2 linked regions of the Paractinoplanes abujensis genome follow. The main gene of each other region encodes a partner of the protein of the gene in region 2 in a complex. Links are inferred from orthologs where the notes say so. Each region holds a gene or a part of one and is shown on either strand. Other genes may lie near its edges. The genes, in order: uvrB and pcrA.

Region 1 (5,621 bases), 1.1 Mb from region 2 along the record:
AGTCGAGCCGCTGGAACAGGAAGCGGATCGGGACCGGGGGCTGTGGCTGCAGGCGTACGAACTCGTCGGCCTGCTCACCTTCGTCCAGTTCCCAGCCGGTCAGTGTCCGCCAGAAGTGCACCTCGCGGTCGTACTCGGCCGGCGCCAGGTCGAAGCAGAGCTGGTGGGGGCGCAGCGTCACGCCACCCGGCCCGCCGTACGGTCGCGGCCGCACATGCTGGTCACGCCACGTCGCCGTGCAGAAGCGCAGGCCGGCCGGGGAACGGAGCGTCTGCCAGTCGCCGTGGTCGGCCAGGACGGTCCCGCCCGCCGTCAGGGCCCGGCCGTTGAAACCGGCGCGGTCGTCGACCCAGATGTCGGGGTGGTGACCGCCGGGACCTTCGCGGACGCCTTGGAGTTCGAGCCAGTCGTCGCCGGCCGCTGTCCGCAGCCGTACGAACCCGGGATGCTTCTGCGGCGCGGGAGTGGACCCGGTGATCGTCGCCCAGAACGTGACGGCGTCGTCGAGCTTTTCGGAGGGCCGGTCGAGGAAGGCGTCCACCCAGCGAATCATGCCCGTCGCGTACCCGGCCGGGCGCGTCTGATGCCGGGAACAGCCGATCAGACGGGTCGCTGGTACCGGGCCCGCAGCCCTCGCTCCACGAAACCCAGCCGGCGGTAGAGCGCCGCCGCCCCCGGGTTGTTGATGTTGACGGTCAGCCAGGCGTGGTCGGCCTCACCGGCGGAGCGCATGCGGGTCAGCGCCTCGGTGATCAGGGCCGCCCCGAGACCCCGGCGCCTGGCGAACGGCACCACGCCGGCCTGCACGATCCAGCCCCGGGCGGCCACCACGAACCCGGCGTCGCCCAGGCCGGGCAGCGTCACCAGCAGGGAGCAGCCGGGCAGGAAGTCCTCGTCCTCCTCGTTCTCGGCGATCCACTCCTCGGCCGGGTCGCCGGGGAAGCCGGGCCGGTCGCGGAACGACGCGTCATACGTCGTGTGGAAGCGCCGGGCGATCGCGGGCCCGTCCCAGGCCGTGACGGTCGCCCCGCTGGGCCACTCGGCCGGGGGCAGGTCGAGGTCGTCGATGCGCATGACGTCCTCGGCGAAGGTCTGCCGCAGGCCCCGCGACTCGAACAGCTCCGCCGCGTCGTCGGTCATCGTCTCCGACTCCACGGTCACGACCCGATCACCGGTCGAGGCCGCCGGGCCCACGGAGCCCGCCGAGGCCGCGAGCGCCAGCCCGCGATCGAGCACCTCGGCGCCAAGCCCGCGCCCTCGTGCGTCAGGGTCGACAAGACCGGTGAAGAACGGCCCGGACCGGACCGCCCCGGCGGCGAGCAGCGAACCGTCCTCGGCGGCCAGCCCGAAGCCCTGGGCCCAGCGCCGCCCGAGGAAAGCCGGGTCGGTCGCCAGCGGCATCCCGCCGTCGGCCGCGTAGCACCGCTCGGCCAGGGCGAGCAGCTCCGCGGGCAGGCCGGTCAGCTCGATCCACGTGGTGTCGCCGGTCGCAGTCATCCGGCCACATTAGCCAGGGCGGCCGGACGGCTCGAACTATTTCACCCCCGCAGCGTCCATGCCCCGCAGCTCCTTCTTGAGCTCACTCATCTCGTCCCGGATCCGGGCCGCCAGCTCGAACTGCAGCTCGCGCGCCGCCCCCAGCATCTGCTCGTTGAGATCCTGGATGAGCTGCGCCAGCTCCGTGCGGGCCATGCCCTTGGCGGCCGTGGCCCCGGCCGCGGCGCGGCCCTTCGACCTGGTCTCGGGCACCGGCGCCTTGCCGCGCGAGATCTGCCGGCCGCCGCCGCCGACCATCGGGTTGACTGCCGCGTCGGTGTCCTCCGCCTCGCGGTAGATGTCGTCGAGGATGTCGTGGATCCGCTTGCGCAGCGCCTGCGGGGTGATGCCGTTGGCCTTGTTGTGCGCGATCTGCTTGTCGCGGCGCCGGTTGGTCTCCTCGATCGCGTCGCGCATCGACGGGGTCATCTTGTCGGCATACATGTGGACCTCGCCCGAGACGTTTCGGGCGGCGCGGCCGATGGTCTGGATCAGCGACCGGCCGGAGCGCAGGAAGCCCTCCTTGTCGGCGTCGAGGATCGCAACCAGCGACACCTCGGGCAGGTCGAGACCTTCGCGCAGCAGGTTGATGCCGACGAGCACGTCGTAGTCGCCCTTGCGCAACTCCTTGAGCAGCTCGACGCGGCGCAGCGTGTCCACCTCGGAGTGCAGGTAGCGCACGCGGATGCCGTTCTCGAGCAGATAGTCCGTGAGGTCCTCGGCCATCTTCTTGGTCAGCGTCGTGACCAGCACCCGCTCGTCGCGTTCGGTGCGCAGCTTGATCTCGTGCATGAGGTCGTCGATCTGGCCCTTGGTCGGCTTCACGACCACCTGCGGGTCGATCAGGCCGGTCGGGCGGATCACCTGCTCGACGAACTCGCCCTGGGCCTGCTGCATCTCCCACGGGCCGGGTGTGGCCGACAGGAACACCATCTGGCCGACCCGCTCGAGGAACTCGTCGAACCGCAGCGGACGGTTGTCGGCCGCGCTGGGCAGCCGGAAGCCGTGCTCGATGAGGATGCGCTTGCGGGACGCGTCACCCTCGTACATGCCGCCGATCTGCGGGATCGTCACGTGGGACTCGTCGATGACCGTGATGTAGTCGTCGGGGAAGTAGTCGAGCAGGGTGAACGACGGCTCGCCGGGTGAGCGGCCGTCCATGTGCATCGAATAGTTCTCGATGCCGTTGCAGAAGCCGACCTGCCGCATCATCTCGACGTCGTACTGCGTGCGCATGCGCAGGCGCTGCGCCTCGAGCAGCTTGCCCTGCCGCTCGAACTCGGCCAGCCGCTCCTCGAGCTCGGCCTCGATCTGGCGGATCGCCCGCTCCATCCGCTCGGGGCCGGCCACGTAGTGCGAGGCCGGGAAGATGACCAGCTGGTCGACCTCGCGGACGATCTCGCCGGTCAGCGGGTGCAGGTAATACAGCTTCTCGATCTCGTCGCCGAACAGCTCGATGCGGACCGCGAGCTCCTCGTAGGCCGGGATGATCTCGAGCGTGTCGCCGCGGACCCGGAACGTGCCCCGCTGGAAGGCCATGTCGTTGCGCGAGTACTGAATGTCGACCAGACGGCGCAGCACCTGGTCACGGTCGATCTCGTCGCCCACCTTGACCGCGACGGAACGATCCAGGTATTCCTGCGGGGTGCCCAGGCCGTAGATCGCGCTCACCGTGGCCACCACGATCGTGTCGCGCCGGGTCAGCAGCGACATCGTGGCCGAGTGGCGCAGGCGCTCGACCTCTTCGTTGACCGACGAGTCCTTCTCGATGTAGGTGTCGGTCTGGGCGATGTAAGCCTCGGGCTGGTAGTAGTCGTAGTAGCTGACGAAGTATTCGACGGCGTTGTTGGGCAGCAGCTCGCGGAACTCTTTGGCGAGCTGAGCGCACAGCGTCTTGTTGGGCGCGAGCACGAGCGCGGGCCGCTGCAGCTTCTCGATCAGCCACGCGGTCGTCGCGCTCTTGCCCGTGCCGGTCGCGCCGAGCAGCACCGTGTGGCGATCGCCGCTCCGGACCCGCCGGTCGAGCTCGGCGATGGCCGCCGGCTGGTCACCGGCAGGCTGGAATTCGCTGACGACCTCGAAGCGGCCGTCGAGTCGTGGGATGTCGAGCGCCATGGAAACCACCGTACGTCGAGGGTCTGACAAGTTTCGGCCGCCGCCGTGGAGCACGCGTGCGGTGGGTGCACATTCGGCCCCGTCCGGCGGCATTGTTAGGCGTTGCGTGGCCCGCCTAACCTGTTCGGGTAGGCCGCTCGCGGCGGCCGCCCGGCATCGAGCGGGATCATCAAACGGTCCCCTCGGCCGGCCCGTGGTTGTTGCGCCCCGGCTCACGGCGAGCGCACCCGCTGGTGGTCGCGCTGTGCGCTGACCGGCCGCCGCGAGCGCCCTTCTTTCAACCCCACGATCAAAACCAGCATTCCGTACGCGTCATCGCGTACGGGGGAATCTCAGGGGCTCGGCTGCCATCCGGTGGCCTCGGCCCAGTCGTCGGCGGCCACGGCCTCCTCGTCGAACCAGGGTTCCTTCGCGTCGCCGTACGTGTAGCGGTCCTGATGTTCCGCCGCCCAGCGTTCCTTGGCCGCCGCGTAGCCGTCGCGGGCCTCGGGCACGGCCCGCAGGTGGTCGCGCATCAGCAGGGCGAACCGCCACCCGGGGGAACCGGTCACCCGGACGTGCAGGTTGACCGTACGGCCGGGGTCGGCCCCGCCGTGCAGGCGCTTGGGCCACGTCTGGCCGGGCAGGCCACGCGCGTTGTCGTACCACTCCCCCGACCGGCGCGGGAAGCCCGCCGCACCCAGCGGGTCGGCCAGCGCGTCGGCCTCGTCGAGGGTCCGGACGGCCAGCATGAGGTCGATGATGTCCTTGGCGGGCAGCCCGGGCACGGCGGTCGAGCCGATGTGCGAGACCTTGTTGCCGGCGGGCAGCGCGTGCTCGATCCGCGCGATCAGCCGGGCCGCCTGGTCGGGCCACGTCGGGTCGGCCTCGGCGATGTGCAGGCGGCGGTCGGCGCGGGCCGAGCAGCCGGTGCGCAGATTTTCCTCGTACGGCTTCAGGCGCAGTTTGTACAGCTTGTCGACGCGGGCGTGCAGGTCGTCGAGGGTGCCGTCGTTGGTCAGCACCACGTCGGCGGCGCGGCGGCGGTCGGTGTCGGCGGCCTGCGCGGCGATGCGGGCCTCGGCCTGCTCGGCGGTCATGCCGCGGGTTTTCACGAGCCGCCGGATGCGCTGGTCACGGTCGGCCTCGACCACGACGACCAGGTGGTAGGAGGGGGCCAGCCCGGTCTCGACGAGCAGCGGCACGTCGTTGACGACGATCGCCTCGGCGGGCGCCTCGCGGATCAGCGCAGCGGTCCGAGCCCGTACGCGGGGGTGAATGATCTTTTCGAGGGTGCGGCGGGCCGCGTCGTCGCCGAAGACCTCGGCCGCCAGTGCCGGACGGTCGAGATCGCCCTCCGCTGTGACGACGCCCGGACCGAAGGCCGCCACGATCTCGGTCAGCCCCTCGGTGCCCCGGGCCACCACCTCACGGGACAGCACGTCGGCATCGATGATCACCGCACCGCGCTGCGCCAGCCGCCGCGCCACCGCACTCTTGCCCGCCCCGATGCCACCGGTCAGCCCCACTCGCAACACCCGCCCAGTATCCCGGTCAGGGCGACCGAAAGCACGCCTGGGATCCGGGGAACGGCGAAGGCCGCCCCGACCGAAGTCGGGACGGCCTTCAGGAGACCGGAGCTGGGGTCAGCTCTTGCCGCCGGCGAGCTTCTCGCGCAGAGCGGCGAGCGCCTCGTCGGTGGCCAGGGTGCCGGACGGCTCCTCCGACGCGCGCGCCGGGGCCGACGAGCTCGAGGAGCTCGTCGAGGTGGAGGTCGACGACGAGGTGGTCGTGCCACCGGCCGGAGCCGGGTTGAGCGCGGCCTCGGCGTCGGCGTCGCGGGACGCCTGCACCTGCTTGGTGTGGGCCTCCCAGCGCTCGCGGGCGTCGGCGTACTGCTTCTCCCACGCCTCGCGCTGCTTGTCGAAGCCCTCGAGCCACTCGCCCGTCTCGGGGTCGAAGCCCTCCGGGTAGATGTAGTTGCCCTCGGC
Region 2 (5,815 bases):
GTGCCGGCGCTGGTGACCACTGACTTGCCGTTCTTGTTGGGCAGGGTGCACGAGTAGAACCGGTGCGTGTGACCCGAGACGACCAGCCCGAACTCGGGGTTGAGCCCGGCCACGATCGGCACGATGGGTCCGCTGAAGCCGGTGCAGTCCGACACGCCCGGGGTCGGCGTGGCCGTGGCCTGCGAGCCGCCCTCGTGCACGAGCAGCACCTGGGCTTTCACGCCGAACAGCTTGAGCAGGTTGCCCCACTTGTTGGCTGTCGTGATCTCGTCGGTGAAGTGCACGTTCTTGATGCCGGCGGGGTTGACGATGCCGGCCGTGCCTTCCAGCGTCATGCCCACGAAGCCGACCGGCACGCCGTTGACCAGCTTGATGTCGATGGGCGGGAGAATCGGCAGCTTCGTCCGGTTGTCGATCGTGTTCGCCGCGAGGTACGTGAACTTGGCCCCGCCGAAGCCGTCGCCGTCCTGGCAGCCGTCGACCGGGTGGCACCCGCCGCGCTGCAGCCGGAGCAGCTCGTCGACGCCCTCGTCGAACTCGTGGTTGCCGACCGAGCTGACCTGCAGGCCGATCTGGTTCATGAGCTCGATCGTCGGCTCGTCGTGGAACGCGGCGCTGACCAGCGGGGTCGCGCCGATGAGGTCGCCCGCGCCGACGGTCAGCGTGGAGCGGCCCTCGGTCTTGGCCTGGGCCCGCAGCTGCTTGAGGTAGGTGGCCAGGTATTCGACACCGCCGGCGGGCGTCGACGTGCCGGACGCGTTGACGACCGCGCCGCTGCCGGCGGGCGGGTCGATCGCGCCGTGGAAGTCGTTGTAGCTCAGGAACTGGCCCTTGACGGTCGCGCCGGAGGGCAGCCCGTAGTTGACGCTGACGGACTGGAACTCGGGCGGCGGGGCCGCGGCGGCCGGGGTGTCCGCGGGACGGGTCAGCGGCAGCGCCGCGACGACGGCGAGCGCGAGCGCGGGCGCGGCGAGGTGACGCAGCGCGGCCCGGCCGCGGAAGCGGGGACGGTCCATGATGTTCGGTCTCCCGATCAATGTTGTGAAGTCAACTACGACAGAGTGGTGTATCGATGCGCGTGAGCGCTAGCGCCGCAGGGTCAACAAGGCGACGAATTCTTGTCGGGGGGTCGGCATAGACTTCACCCCGCGATGCGACCTTCTTCTGAGACCCACGACAACGCCCTGTTCGCTGTGCCGTCCACGCGGCCCGAGCAGACGGCGCCGCGCAGGCCGCGGCTCGACCCGGAAGCGCTGCTCACGGGGCTGAACGGCCCTCAGCGCGACGCCGTCACCCACGCCGGTTCGCCGCTGCTGATCGTGGCCGGCGCCGGCTCGGGCAAGACCCGTGTGCTCACGCATCGCATCGCCTACCTGCTCGCCGCGCGCGACGTGCATCCGGGCCAGATCATCGCGATCACGTTCACCAACAAGGCCGCCGGCGAGATGAAGGAGCGGGTGGCCCAGCTCGTCGGCCCCCGGGCCCGGCTCATGTGGGTGTCGACGTTCCACTCGGCGTGCGTGCGCATCCTGCGCGCCGAGCACGAGCACGCCGGTCTCAAGAGCAGCTTCTCGATCTACGACGCCGACGACTCGCGCCGCCTCATGACGCTGGTGATCCGCGAGCTCGACCTCGACCCGAAGCGGTATTCCGCGCGCGGCCTGGCCGCCCAGGTCTCCAACCTGAAGAACGAGCTGGTCGAGCCCGAGGAGTTCAAGGAGAAGGCCAAGGGTCCGGCCGAGCGGGCGGTCGCCGAGGCGTACGAGCTGTATCAGCGCCGCCTCCGGGAGGCGCACGCGCTCGACTTCGACGACATCATCATGACCACGGTCCACCTGTTCCAGTCGCATCCCCACGTCGCCGAGACCTATCGTCGCCGGTTCCGCCACGTGATGGTCGACGAATACCAGGACACCAACCACGCGCAGTACATGCTGGTCAAGGAGCTGGTCGGGACGCAGGGGGGCGACGTCGGGCCGGCCGAGCTGTGCGTGGTGGGCGACGCCGACCAGTCGATCTACGCGTTCCGTGGCGCCACGATCCGCAACATTCTCGAGTTCGAGCGCGACTATCCCGACGCCCGCACGATCCTGCTCGAGCAGAACTACCGCTCGACCCAGACGATCCTGTCGGCGGCCAACGCGGTGATCGACCGCAACACGTCGCGCAAGCCGAAGCGGCTCTGGAGCGACCAGGGCGCGGGCGAGCAGATCGTGGGTTACGTCGCCGACACCGAGCACGCCGAGGCCGACTGGGTGGCCCGCGAGATCGACCGGCTGACCGACCGGGGGGAGATCCGCCCGGGTGACGTGGCCGTCTTCTACCGCACCAATGCGCAGTCGCGGGTCTTCGAAGAGGTGTTCATCCGCGTCGGCCTGCCCTACAAGGTGGTCGGCGGCGTCCGGTTCTACGAGCGCAAGGAGGTCCGCGACGCGCTGGCCTACCTGCGCGCGGTGGTCAACGACGACGACACGGTGAGCATCCGCCGGGTGCTCAACACCCCCAAGCGCGGCATCGGCGACCGGGCCGAGGCGTGTGTCGAGGCACTCTCCAACCGCGACCGCATCTCGTTCGGTCAGGCCCTGCGGCACGCGAAGGACGCGCCCGGCATCGCCGCCCGTTCGGCCAACAGCATCGCCGATTTCGTGCAACTGCTCGACGACCTGCGCACGGCCGCCGCGACGTCACCGCCCGAAGAGGTGCTGGAGATGGTGCTGCAGCGTTCGGGCCTGCTCTCCGAGCTGGAGGAGAGCCTCGACCCGCAAGACCAGGGCCGCGTGGAAAACCTGCAGGAGCTGGTCAGCGTGGCCCGCGAGTACACCGAGCGCGTCGAGGCCCAGGCCGACGAGGACGAGGAGGCCCCGGCGGCCACCCTCGCCGGCTTCCTGGAGCAGGTCGCGCTGGTCGCCGACGCCGACCAGCTGCCCGACGACGACCCCGACCACCAGGGCGTGGTCACGCTGATGACGCTGCACACGGCCAAGGGCCTGGAGTTCCCGGTCGTCTTCCTGACCGGCCTGGAGGACGGCGTCTTCCCGCACACCCGCGCGCTCGGCGACAACAACGAGCTCGAGGAGGAGCGCCGCCTGGCCTACGTGGGCATCACCCGGGCCCGGCAGCGGCTCTACTTGTCCCGCGCGGTCACCCGCGGCGCGTGGGGCCAGCCGCAGTACAACCCGCCCTCACGCTTCACCGATGAGCTGCCGCCCGAGCTGATCCGCTGGGAGCGTACGGCCGGCAACTACACGTCCTGGTCGGGCACGGGTGGTGGCGTCGGCGGCCGCGGCGGGGGAGACCGTTATCGCGGCGGGGGCTTCTCCGGCGGCACGCCGAAGGCACAACAGCTCGCGAGCCGGCTCGGCATCGACGCCAGCAAGTTGTCGACGGCCAGCGAGCTGCCGCAGGCGCCCAAGGTGTCGGCGGGCGACCGGGTCAACCACCAGCGGTACGGCTTGGGCCGGGTGGTCACGGTCGAGGGGCAGGGCCCCGGCGCGCGGGCCCAGATCGACTTCGGCGACCAGGTGATGTGGCTGATCCTGCGGCACGCGCCGATCGAGAAGATCTAGGACAGCGAACAGCCGTCCAGGGTGACGCCGCGCTCGTGCAGCCAGCGCACCGGCTCGATCGGGTTCTTGTAGAAGCCGAGGTGCACCTCGAAGTGCAGGTGCGGCCCGGTGGAGTGACCGGTCGAGCCCTCGTCGCCGATCTGCTGGCCGGCCTCGACCCGCTGCCCCTCGTGCACGGCGATCGCCGACATGTGCCCGTAGTGGGTGAGGTAGCCGTGGCCGTGGTCGATGAGCACGGCGTTGCCGTAGCCCTGGGCTGCGCCCGCGCGCACCACGACACCCGCTCCGGCGGCGAGGATCGGCGAGCCGTCCGGTCCGGCGATGTCGACGCCCGCGTGCAGCCGGCCCCAGCGCGGACCGAAGCACGACGTGACGCGGCCCGCCGGGTTGGGGTTGACCCAGGCCGGGACGACGACGGGCGCCTTGGTCACGACGACGCGCGGCTTGAGCTTGCGGCGGACGCCGGCGGCCTCGCCCTCGGCCGGCGGCTTCCACGGCCCGGTGTCGACGACCGGGTCGGCGACCGTGAGCGACTCTCCGGGCGCGACGCCGGCCACCGGTACGGCCTGTTTGTCGGCGGCGGCTGCGGCGGTGCCACCGGCGATCCCGGTGGCCAGCGCGGCGCCGAGGGCGGCGGTCAGCAGCGTGGCCCGGCCCCGGTCACCGGTGAGGAAGGCGAGGGGCGCCCGGTGGCGGCGGACCTGGGCCCGGCGGTGACGACCGGCGGCACGGGTCTCGTCTTGAAGCGCCACGCGGCACGACCTCCCAGGCAGATATGAGCACCGACATGTGCTTGTCGGCCTGCCTGCAGGATTCGTGAAGAGGAGCCGCCCGGTTCAACCGAGTTGCAACCGCAGAGGTTTGCCGGCCCGTAGGTGGGTACTCCGAGGGTCAGGAGGCGGCGGCCACGCCGGCGAACACCGACTCGACCCGCAGCTTGATGTCGACGCCGCGATCGCGCAGGAACGGGATCGGGTCGGTCGGGGTGCCGTTGACGTGGATCTCGAGGTGCAGGTGCGTGCCGTACGAGGCGCCCGTGTTGCCGACCAGGCCGATCACCTGACCCGCCTTGACCTCGTCGCCCGCCTTGACGAGCAGGCGGCGCGAGTGGGCGTAGATGACCTCGTTGCCCTCGGTGTCCTGGATCGTGATCTGGTAGCCGTAGCCACCGTAGTAACCGGCCTTGGTGACCTTGCCCGCGTGGATCGCCTTGTAAGGCATGCCCTCGGGACCGGCCAGGTCGATGCCGGCGTGCAGCTTGCCCCAGCGAACCCCGTAGGCCGAGGTGAACTGGAAGTCGTCCATCGGGAGCAGCCAGACGTCGGCCGTGGCCTCGTCGGCGCTCACCTTCTGCTTGGTGGCCGAGTCGCGGTTGTTGCTGCGGGAGGCGGCCGAGTCGTCGGCGGCGCGGTCGGCGATGGCCTCGTCGACGGACTGGACGGCGCCGTGGGCCTGCAGGGCCTGCGGGTCGACGTTCTTCTGGTCGGGGAAGTTGGACGCCGCGCCGATCGCGACGACACCGGCACCGGCGAACGCCGCGGTGACTGCGACGGCGTAGCGGCTGCGCGGAGGGGTGGGAACGCGACGACGACCCCGATAGCGATCGGGCTCAGACGACAAGCGCTGGCGCACGAACAACCCTCCGTCGGTGGCAAATCGGCGGTGGCCACAGCACCGAATTAACCGGTGAACCGTGCCCGTCCGAGCTGTCAGATCAGCGTTAACTGGTTGACAGCCGGGAGCCACGGTAACGAAACGGCTCGGGGGCCACAAGTCGAAGCGCCAAATCGCTGACACTTCCGAGTCCGCATTGCGCAGCGAATGTCCGAATTGGTCACCTTTCCTCACGCAGTTGTTCGCGTACGCGGAGTAATTGCCGAGAAAACAGATAGTGAGGTGACGCAGAATACATTTTCTGTTACCGCAGGTGATCACGGGTTCCGGTCGGGCGCTACCCCCGGGCCCGCGCGCAGGTTAACGTTGGTTCAGGTGACATCGCGGTCAGCGCTCGGAGGGTCAGATGCAGGCACGGATCAGAGTTGTCGTCGCCAAGCCGGGGCTGGACGGGCACGATCGCGGGGCGAAGGTGGTGGCCCGGGCGCTGCGCGACGCGGGCATGGAGGTGGTCTACACCGGCCTGCACCAGACGCCCGAGCAGATCGTCGAGACCGCCATTCAGGAGGACGCCGACGCGATCGGTTTGTCCGTCTTGTCCGGCGCCCACATGACATTGTTCCGCCGCGTAATTG

Evidence for each region.
Region 1: the proteins of pcrA (region 2) and uvrB are in contact, whole or in part, in a crystal structure (PDB 7EGT), measured with the Thermus thermophilus proteins. The link is inferred for Paractinoplanes abujensis from one-to-one orthologs. Residues at the interface, in WP_096412145.1 of Thermus thermophilus: His654, Arg656, Phe657, Gln666, Asp668, Glu669, Lys680, Arg681, Leu682, Ser683, Lys685, Tyr686, Ala687; in WP_096411307.1 of Thermus thermophilus: Glu23, Leu25, Arg26, Asp27, Gly28, Glu29, Arg30, Phe31, Arg55, Glu326, Asp327, Phe328, Glu379, Ser382, Gln383, His398, Gly400, Arg401.

What each region holds. Positions count from the first base shown.
Region 1 is NZ_JACHMF010000001.1:4,824,743-4,830,363, forward strand. The notes cover bases 1,093-3,997. They hold uvrB (excinuclease ABC subunit UvrB), read right to left. Parts: upstream 3,652-3,997; coding sequence 1,534-3,651; downstream 1,093-1,533. Other genes in these bases: BKA14_RS21755 (GNAT family N-acetyltransferase), read right to left, coding at 1,093-1,497; coaE (dephospho-CoA kinase), read right to left, coding at 3,984-3,997. In the rest of the region: BKA14_RS21750 (VOC family protein), read right to left, coding at 1-553; more of BKA14_RS21755, read right to left, coding at 601-1,092; more of coaE, read right to left, coding at 3,998-5,168; rpsA (30S ribosomal protein S1), read right to left, coding at 5,277-5,621. UniProt on the Escherichia coli protein: The UvrABC repair system catalyzes the recognition and processing of DNA lesions. A damage recognition complex composed of 2 UvrA and 2 UvrB subunits scans DNA for abnormalities.
Region 2 is NZ_JACHMF010000001.1:5,916,380-5,922,194, reverse strand. What follows is about bases 760-3,858. They hold pcrA (DNA helicase PcrA), read left to right. Parts: upstream 760-1,151; coding sequence 1,152-3,566; downstream 3,567-3,858. Other genes in these bases: BKA14_RS26960 (M23 family metallopeptidase), read right to left, coding at 3,563-3,858; BKA14_RS26970 (bifunctional metallophosphatase/5'-nucleotidase), read right to left, coding at 760-1,016. Outside these bases: more of BKA14_RS26970, read right to left, coding at 1-759; more of BKA14_RS26960, read right to left, coding at 3,859-4,318; BKA14_RS26955 (M23 family metallopeptidase), read right to left, coding at 4,458-5,198; icmB (coenzyme B12-dependent isobutyryl CoA mutase small subunit), read left to right, coding at 5,587-5,815. UniProt on the Escherichia coli protein: A helicase with DNA-dependent ATPase activity. Unwinds DNA duplexes with 3'-5' polarity. Translocates on single-stranded DNA with 3'-5' polarity. Initiates unwinding more efficiently from a nicked substrate than double-stranded DNA.